DNA from 3 places in the Peribacillus sp. YIM B13477 genome. Region 3 is predicted to be linked to each of the others. Evidence: predicted binding sites of a transcription regulator. Region 3 holds the regulator's gene; each other region holds the start of a gene.
The links. The regulator LexA, encoded in region 3, represses DNA repair genes until DNA is damaged. The targets are predictions, from matches to a motif close to CGAACATATGTTCG.
Positions count from the first base shown of each region.

Region 1 (3,289 bases), on a different contig from region 3:
GAAATCACTTTCCTCATGGACCGTTCTAACAAATGCCGATTCTCATACTCCTCCGTGATACCTTTCATCACGATGCCGTTTTGAAAGGCTGTCCCTTGGGGAACAGCCCTTCCGCTCATCATTCCATTATCCTTACATCCGCTATATCGGAAAGCCTGATATAGTGAGCCTGCTCAAACCGGTCAACGATATGAAGCTTTTGGGTGAGCTCATTATAATAATGGATCCTGCCGATTAACAGCTGATACCGGTTTCCTTCATAATGAGCAATCGTGACATCCTTTCTTTCCTCCATCGCTTCCCCCATTACCGCATTCATTTCTTCCAGTTGCTGCTCATCCAGGATGCGCTTCGTTTCATAGCCATCCTCCACCGCCCAATCACGGAGCATCTTCACATGTTCCGGCAACATCATCGATGTCCATTTGATACGGCCGCGATCACGAATCATTCTTTTCCCTCCTTTCAAAGTCAGCCTTACGCCTTATGCCCACCAAGCAGCTTGCTTCGGTATACGGCTGTACCTGCTTCTGTATACGAAACTGCACGCAATAACGATTTGGCTCCATATTTGTGGCGGATTCGATCAACCGTGTAACTCAATTCCCGCTTCTTCCAGCGCGAAGCATCAAATAAAGTCAGCTGCATTTCATTATCATCCACAATATTCGAGAGTCTGACCTCTATGCTTCGAACCGTTTTTTGCTTATAGTTCTCATGGAAAAGCTCCAGGCAAACTTTATATAACTCCATCGTGATGTTGGTCGGTTCGTTAATCGAACGCGAACGATGGAAACCTCCGCCAAACTCATCCTTGCTGTAACCAATGCCTAGGCTCACCGTTCTTCCTGCCTTACGATGGGTGCGTGCCCTTCTTCCAACTTCTTCGCAAATTTCCAGCATGACCTGCTTTACCTCATGCTCATCCTTATAATCCCGCAACAGGATTTGACTTTTGCCGAAGCTGACCTGCCCTTCGATGATCGCTGCCCCCATATCGGATAAATCTATTCCCCAGGCATGGTGGTAAAGCTGATTGCCCATAATTCCAAACTTCGCTTCAAGTAATTCAAGATCATAATTGGCAAGCTGCCCAACCGTAAATATCCCCATTCCATGAAGGGTTTTTTCTACGCGACTGCCGATCCCCCACATTTCACGAAGCGGGGAAATCGGCCAAAGTTTGCTTGGCACATCCTCATACTTCCATTCCGCAATCCCTTTATGTTTGGCTTCCAAATCAAGGCAAAGTTTTGCCATGAGCATATTCGGTCCAATTCCAATGGCACAGGGGAGCTGTAATTCCCGTTCAATTTCATCTTTTATCTTTTCAGCTATCATGCGGGCATCTCCCCATAAAGAAGCAGCACCATCGACTTTCACAAAACTTTCGTCCACACTATATACGTGAATCGCTTCTTTTGGCACATAACGGTTGAACAAGCGGGTGATTTCCGTCGAAACCCTTAAATAGGTCGCCATTTTAGGTTCAACGACGACAATCCTCGGGTCATTCGGGATCTCAAACATCCGCGAACCTGTCTTGATGCCAAATTCCTTCTTCATCTTTGGAGAAGCCGCAAGCACAATGCTCCCTGTCCTCTTCAAATCACCAACCACCGCCAGATAACAATCAAGCGGGTCCAGACCAAGCATGACCGCTGAACAGCTTGCATAAAAACTTTTCATATCGATACACATAATTGATTGTTTCGGCATCGTCCCATAATCCATCATTTCTTCACCCTAACAAGAATATACGTTCGCTTTATTATATTCATAACTTTAACCGAATATACGTTCTTATTCAATGGAAGTTTTCATACAAATTTCTACTTTTTATTGTAATTTCCTTGAAAAATATAATAGATACTAAAAATGGATAAAATACCAAATTTAAACTGAGTATCCATTTTGTTTTTTTGAAAAAGATTAATTGGTAGCTTGAATAATTTCAAGTAGGTCCATATGCTTGGTTTTTTAAAATCCCCCCACCCTTTTCAACGGACTTTCGTCTACTTGCAATCCAGTCTTAATGCCCATTTTTTGTAATGAAACTGTAACCAAAATTATGTCTATTTGTCATAATGGTATTGTAGGATAATATTGTTAAGAAATAATAGAGAGATAGATAGAGAGGAAATGAAAATTATGAAGAAATGGATCGCTTCAGCTGCTGTTGCATCTGCCATGATGCTAACCCCACTGCAAGCCTTTGCCAATATTGGAGACCAAACCCTCAGACCCGGAATGACACATAGTGATGTCAAACAACTACAACAACTATTAAAAACCAAAGGTTATTTCACATATTCAGGTTCACTGACTACATATTACGGCACCTATTCTACATCTGCAGTAAAAAAATTCCAAACATCTAAAGGGTTGACTGCCGACGGAATTGCCGGCCGGAACACGTTCAATGCACTTGGTGTTTATAATGTCAACAATACTAGCTTGATCAGCTATGCGAAAACCTTAATCGGCACACCCTACAAATGGGGCGGGACAACACCAACTGGATTCGACTGTTCAGGCTTCGTCTATTACGTATTCCAGAAATCACAAGGAATTACCTTACCGCGTACAACATCCTTGCTCTATTCCAATACAGGGTTAAAAGTAACTTCACCATCTAAAGGCGATCTTGTATTCTTTGATACTTCTTCTGGAAGAACAGGAGTATCCCATGTTGGGATCTATATCGGAAATGGCCAATTCATTAGTGCTACGTCTTCTAAAGGAATAACCATTACGGATATGGATAATTCTTATTGGAAACCAAAATATTTAGGTGCGAAAACTTTATAAAATCCAAGACAAACAGCCGGACAGAATTCAAAGTGATTCAGTCCGGTTGTTTTATTTTATATATAATATTTCATCCGTTACATCCTCTACTGTCACCATGAATGAAGAGTCCAAGTTTGAACGATTCATCATTTCGATATTATAAACATGCTCTGAGGGTAAATGGACGACTTCGAGAACCATGAATCGCTGACTTTCCGCTTTGCTGACATGATCGAGAGCAGCAATGACCGCCCTTTGTTCGGCTAAGCTGTTTTCATCCGTCAAAACAAGAATCAATTCAGCTTCCGCTTTCCCAGGAAATGATTTCTTCACCCCGCCCCGGTGCCATGGTTTCACTTTCATCCCGATTTCCAGTTCGGAATAATCGAGGTCATTACCATGTTGATCTTGAATATATGTATCATTGGTCACCTTATAGTACGTCCCTTTAATCAAAATCCTCTTATCATCAAGATCCGTAATGAAACCTTCTTCC
Region 1 covers NZ_JBHZPD010000001.1:409,342-412,630, reverse strand. The annotation lists gene ACFX4H_RS02035 (YolD-like family protein) at 119-451, opposite strand; gene ACFX4H_RS02030 (Y-family DNA polymerase) at 478-1,737, opposite strand; gene ACFX4H_RS02025 (C40 family peptidase) at 2,152-2,811, shown strand; gene ACFX4H_RS02020 (DUF3221 domain-containing protein) at 2,863-3,289, opposite strand, start outside.
Region 1: ACFX4H_RS02030 (Y-family DNA polymerase) is a predicted target of LexA. The motif match lies at 1,791-1,804, and genes of this name have one in related genera.

Region 2 (3,289 bases), on a different contig from region 3:
TGGCAAGTTCCATCGAATTCGTGATGCGGTCTGCATACATGATGACATGGCCGTTGGCATTACGGGCTGCACGGCCCATCGTTTGAATAAGCGAACGTTCCGAGCGAAGGAACCCTTCCTTATCGGCATCCAGAATGGTCACTAACGACACTTCCGGAATATCCAGGCCTTCCCTTAAAAGGTTGATTCCAACGAGTACATCATATTTGCCCATTCGGAGTTCCCGGATGATTTCTATCCTTTCCAAGGTCTTCACTTCCGAATGAAGATATTGGACCTTGATGCCGATTTCCTTTAAATAATCAGTTAAATCTTCAGACATCTTTTTCGTCAAGGTCGTTATGAGCACACGCTCGTTCTTTTTGACGCGCTCCTGTATTTCACCGATCAGGTCATCTATCTGCCCTTCAATCGGCCGCACTTCTACCGTCGGATCCAGCAATCCGGTAGGACGGATGATTTGCTGAACCATTTCTGGTGTATGTTCGAGTTCATATGGTCCCGGAGTTGCCGAAACGAATATGGATTGATGGACCTTTTTTTCAAATTCTTCAAATCTTAGCGGGCGGTTATCTTTCGCGGACGGCAGACGGAAGCCATGGTCGACGAGCACTTGCTTCCGCGCCTGATCTCCATTGAACATTCCGCGGATTTGCGAAAGGGTTACATGTGATTCATCCACGACCAATAGGAAATCCTCTGGAAAGTAATCTATTAAAGTGTATGGTGTCGCACCTGAGGGACGAAGCGTCAAATGACGGGAATAGTTCTCGATCCCAGAACAAAAGCCCATTTCCCGCATCATTTCCAAATCATAGCGGGTACGCTGCTCCAAGCGCTGTGCTTCAAGGAGCTTTTCATCTTCCCTTAATTCCTTCAGTCTCTCTTCCAGTTCCGTTTCGATATTTTGAATGGCTATCCGCATTTTCTCTTCGCGGGTTACGAAGTGGGAAGCCGGAAAAATGGCGATATGTTCCCGTTCACCGGTAATTTCACCGGTCAGGGCATCGACTTCACGGATACGGTCAATCTCATCCCCGAAAAACTCGACCCGTACACAATGTTCATCACGGGAGGCCGGGAAAATTTCGACGACGTCGCCGCGAACGCGGAAGGTCCCCCGTTGGAAAGCAATATCATTCCTCTCATATTGAATATCCACGAGTCTGTGCAGCAAGGCATTCCGGTCTATTTCCATACCAGTTCGGAGGGAAACGACCATCTCCCGGTACTCTTCAGGAGAACCGAGTCCATATATGCACGAAACACTGGCAATGATGATGACATCTTTCCTTTCGAACAAAGATGATGTGGCCGAGTGACGCAGTTTATCGATTTCATCATTGATGCTTGCATCTTTTTCGATGAATGTATCCGTGGATGGAACATAAGCCTCTGGCTGGTAGTAATCATAATAGCTAACGAAGTATTCGACGGCATTATTAGGGAAGAACTCTTTGAACTCACTGTAAAGCTGCCCTGCCAACGTTTTATTGTGGGCAATGACAAGAGTCGGTTTATTGATCTTTTGGATCACATTGGAAACGGTGAACGTTTTCCCTGTACCCGTTGCCCCCAATAACGTCTGCATTTCCTTGCCTTCCTTAATCCCTTCGACCAGCATTTCAATTGCTGCCGGCTGATCTCCTTGAGGAGAGTATTTTGAGACTAACTCAAACTTATCCTTCACCAAGCATGGCCTCCTATTGAAATATTTTTATATGAAAACGGGACATGCCTATATCCCTTCTATTTATTCCGGTTTAATAAAGCATATATACACATTCTACCACAATAGCCTTAAAACAAACCAGCAATAAGCGAACATCCATTCGATTTTTGTTTTAATGAACTTCATGATGTGTTGAGGGGAATGACAGGTTTGAGTACAAAAAAAGCACCTTTGATGTCAGGCGCTCTTGGATGTACGTTTCATCATTCTTTTTGATAACCAGAATCCCACTGTCAGGGATAAGGCATCGACGATGATCAATAAGTTTGTATGCGTATAACCTTTATATGCGGACGCTGTAATCAAGGCAACAGTTAAAACAAGGCCTACGACATTGTTATAGGTGACTCTTGAAAATAGCATGACAAGTAGACAAGGAAGGAAAAGGGCAGAAAGAATTTTAATCATTTTTTCATCTCCTTTATAAGAGAAAAATAGAGTAGTTTCAGTTTAAATGATTATGAAGTTTTTTGCCAATCAATTTCCTGCTTGATTTTAAAAGGCATCCTTGGAAGAGCATCCACACATCCATTAATTATGCCCATAAAAAAAAGAGGCAAACCCCTTTATAAGGAAGTTTGCTTCTTTTCAGTTCAATCAATATGGATCCGCTTCATGTCCTTTTCTAACGGCATCCTCAGGGTTATCCGTCCCACCCAGTGGTTTTGAAGATTCCGTATGTTCAGAGGCCGCGGCCAGTCCCTCTTTCAACCTGCGGCCATACTCTTCATCGGCCTCTTCTGCAAGTGCTATCATTTTTTCCTGAATGCGCTTGTCGGCAGGAGCCAATGCCGCCACTAAATTGGAAATTAAATCGTCTTTTTCCCAATCCTCGAATTCCCGGAACGTTTCCCCAGCCTGTTTCGTATTGTTTTGGCGATCGATTGTCTCACGGACAAGTTTCCCTTCCACCATAGGTGTATACTCTTTGCCCGTTTGATTGGCTTCCTTCAAGCCGCCGACAGTGGATGGTTCGTAGTTGATGTGGGGGCTTTGGCTGCCTCTGCCAACTTCATATTGCATCTGTCCGCCAGTCTGATTCGTGGCAGTTCGTTTCTTTGGAGCATTGATCGGCAGTTGCAAATAATTCGCGCCAACACGGTGACGCTGTGTATCGGAATAAGAGAATGTACGTCCCTGTAACATCTTGTCATCAGAAAAATCCAGTCCATCCACTAGGACACCGGTACCGAATGCAGCCTGTTCGACTTCAGTGAAATAGTCTTCAGGGTTTTTATTCAATACCATCGTACCGACATGCAGCCATGGGAACTCATCTTTCGGCCAGATCTTCGTATCATCCAGCGGATCGAAATCCAACTCAGGATGATCATCATCACTCATGATCTGTACGTTGAGATCCCATTCCGGATAGTCCCCGCGTTCGATCGCTTCATATAGATCCTGTGTGGCATGATTGAAGTTCGTAGCTTGAATTTCATTGGCCTCTTGCTGCGTCAGGTTCTTGATCCCTTGTTTCGGTTCCCAATGATACTTGACGAGCACCGCTTTCCCTTCCTCATTCACCCATTTATAAGTATTGACCCCTGATCCTTG
Region 2 covers NZ_JBHZPD010000006.1:22,795-26,083, reverse strand. The annotation lists gene uvrB (excinuclease ABC subunit UvrB) at 1-1,690, opposite strand, end outside; gene ACFX4H_RS17780 (CsbA family protein) at 1,910-2,140, opposite strand; gene ACFX4H_RS17775 (catalase) at 2,330-3,289, opposite strand, start outside.
Region 2: uvrB (excinuclease ABC subunit UvrB) is a predicted target of LexA. The motif match lies at 1,822-1,835, and genes of this name have one in related genera.

Region 3 (3,289 bases):
TCATTACAACAGCACTCGCTCAAACCGTTCTGGGTGATGTCCTGAAACAAAATGTCTGGGTCGAACAAAGCTTCCATGTAAATGAAGCTGCCCCAGGTAATATAAGCATATATACAGCCTCAAATGAAGTCGAGGTTGAATTGATTTCTCCATCCAATAAAAAGTATTCACCTTCCTTAAAGGTTCATTCAGCCAAAAATGAAACTTCCTTTTTTAATGGTGCAACCATCCAATCATTCTACAGAAATAACCTTGAAATTGGTGACTGGAAAGTACGAATGAAGACTAAATCGCCAAAAGACGCCTTCCTGTTCACAGCACAATTTAACGAAAAGAATCCCATTACATTAAGTATGACCGGTAAAGTTAAGCAAAAAGATGCAAAATTTTTAATAAAGAATCCAATGAATGATAAAAAAAGACCAATCAGTACAACATTTTTGGTTCATCTGATAGATGAAACCGGTAATGAAATTAGTGAAAAAAACTCAATTAAGGCAATGGATACTGAAAATTTTACTGGCACCCTTCCAGAAGTACCTAAGTCAGGTGTTTATAATGTAACAATAGATGTTAAGGAAAAAAATGTGGATGGTACTGTAAGAACCCGGACGCTGATTCGTTCGGTCTATATTGAGAAATAACGAAATGCCTTCTCTTAGTTGAGGAGGCATTATTTTGATGGTAGGGGTAACTAGGGAGATGGTAATTCAGCCAATGGAAACAGCCAGGTCGTAATTACTTATTGAAGTATTAATTCAACGGGTCTCTGATGGATATGGTTGGAAGTTTGTTATCGGGGGAAAATAAATATATGTATTTTTTTCCCTGCACTTGCAAATGGTTGTCAACAAGTGCAGATTCAACAGTGGAATGACTTGGTCGATCTAAACCTTATTAAAGTGGGGATTTTAAATCCTCTTTTTTTTATTTCAATGAGCTTTTTCCAAAGTATCATATTACGAGAAAGGCGATAGTAACTTTCATCCCTTATAAAGGATGTTTAAATTCGCATGAAACTAGATTCTATTAAAAAATATTTCAATATCTACTCTTCCATATGCATATTGAGAGAATTCTGGACATAAATTAAACAAACAAAAAAAGCGCGGGAAGCGCTTTTAGTGTATTTGTCTATATAAGCCTATTACTTTTCCAAGTATCGAAACATCTCGTAAAATAATTGGTTCCATATTTGAGTTCTCAGGCTGAAGCCTTATGTAATCCGGTTCCTTAAAGAATCGTTTTACAGTGGCTTCATCATCTTCCGTCATCGCCACGACGATATCTCCATTATTGGCACTGCTTTGTTGTTTCACGATGACATAATCTCCATCATGAATTCCTGCTTCTATCATACTTTCACCCATGATTTCCAGCATGAATACATGGTCATCATGTGGAACCATGCTTTCGGGAAGCGGAAAGTATTCTTCAATGTTCTCAATGGCCGTTATCGGCATGCCCGCTGTTACTTTTCCAAGTAACGGCACGTTCACGACATTGACTTTGGGAATATTGTTCGCTTCCTCCAAATTCATTATTTCAATGGCCCTTGGCTTGGTTGGGTCACGTCTAATAAGGCCTTTACTTTCCAGGCGGGATAAATGTCCGTGTACTGTTGAACTTGATGCAAGTCCCACTGCTTCGCCAATCTCCCGTACGGAAGGCGGATACCCTTTTTGGCGGACCTCTTCTTTAATGAAATCAAGAATATCTTGCTGCCGTTTTGATAGTTTTGTCATTTGTGCACCTCTTCCCCAATGTTCTTTGCTACATTATAGCATGGCCCCCATCTCTATACAAACATAAGTTCGAATTTGTTGTTGACTGAAACAAACGTTCGTATTATAATTTGATCATAACATACGAACGAACATTCGCTTTGGAGGGATTATTATGAAAAAATTATACAAAAATTATATTTATACGATTCTATTAGCGGGATCAGTATTCATCTTTTCAATTTTATTCTCTTGTACATTGAACAATGATCAAAAAAAGGATTTCCTTTCTATAGAAGTAAGCGAGGGTGACACCCTATGGGGAATTGCCGAAAAATATGAAGAATCAAATTTGACAAAAAAAGAATTCATTGGTTGGATAGAAGAGAATAATGGAGTCAGCGCGGATTCGATAAAGCCTGGACAAGTCATTGTCATACCGGTTAAAGGGGAAGAACTTGTCCAGAATTTGGCCAGTGAGCAGTAAGTAGTAAAGGTAGGGTATTATGAAGGCGGTAATCTATTGTAGGGTCAGCACCGAAAAAGAGTCACAGGAAACATCATTGGCAAGGCAGGAAGATGAATTAGTCAAATTGGCTGAAAAGATGGATGTGGAAGTTGTCTCCATTATAAAAGAACAGGCAAGTGGTTATGAGTTGAATCGGGATGGCATTTTTGACATGCTCGAACTATTTAAAACCAAAGAAGCTGAAGTGCTATTAATCCAGGATGAAACAAGACTGGGAAGAGGGAATGCCAAAATAGCCCTTTTCCATGTCATCCTTAAAGAAGCTGTGAAAATTTATACTCTCTCACACGATGGGGAGCTGGAGTTATCGGATTCGGATGCCATGGTCATTCAGATAGTGGGCATTGTAGAAGAATATCAAAGGAAACTACATAATCTTAAAATAAAGCGCGGAATGATGAGAGCCGTTGAAAAAGGGTACCGTCCTCAAAAAAATCTTCAGAATCAAAGGAATTCCACTGGAAGGGACCGTATGGAGATTCCTATTGAAGAAATTATTAAACTGCGTGCCAATGGGTTAACATTCTCAGAAATCGCAGCCACATTAAGGGGCTTTGGATACAATGTATCTAAGGCTACTGTGAACAGGCGTTTTCTCGAACATCAAATGAATACAAAGGAAAGTAAATCATAGAACTTGTAATTTCGCTTTTTTTTTAATACCATGACAATATCCGCAGATTATGAAGGAGCGAAATTATGTTATCAAAAGAAAAAATAGCCCGTATAAATGAACTTTCTAAAAAGGCAAAGGGTGAAGGCTTGACGGAAGTTGAAGCGAAAGAGCAAACCCAATTGAGAAGTGAGTATTTGGAAACATTCAGAAAATCCATGTCCGACACGTTGGAGCATGTGAAAGTCGTGGATCCAGAGGGTAATGACGTCACTCCTCAAAAGATAAAAAATATAAAAGAAAAACGAAATTTACATTAATGCTTGGATTCTTCTGATGGAATATTCCATTTGAGGATTCTTTGGCATTTTGGAGTAAAAAGAAAGTGCATTCATGTATGTATTCTCCTATTTAGTTTAATCT
Region 3 covers NZ_JBHZPD010000009.1:20,588-23,876, reverse strand. The annotation lists gene ACFX4H_RS21890 (esterase/lipase family protein) at 1-644, shown strand, start outside; gene lexA (transcriptional repressor LexA) at 1,122-1,745, opposite strand; gene yneA (cell division suppressor protein YneA) at 1,900-2,211, shown strand; gene ACFX4H_RS21875 (YneB family resolvase-like protein) at 2,231-2,887, shown strand; gene ACFX4H_RS21870 (DUF896 domain-containing protein) at 2,953-3,186, shown strand.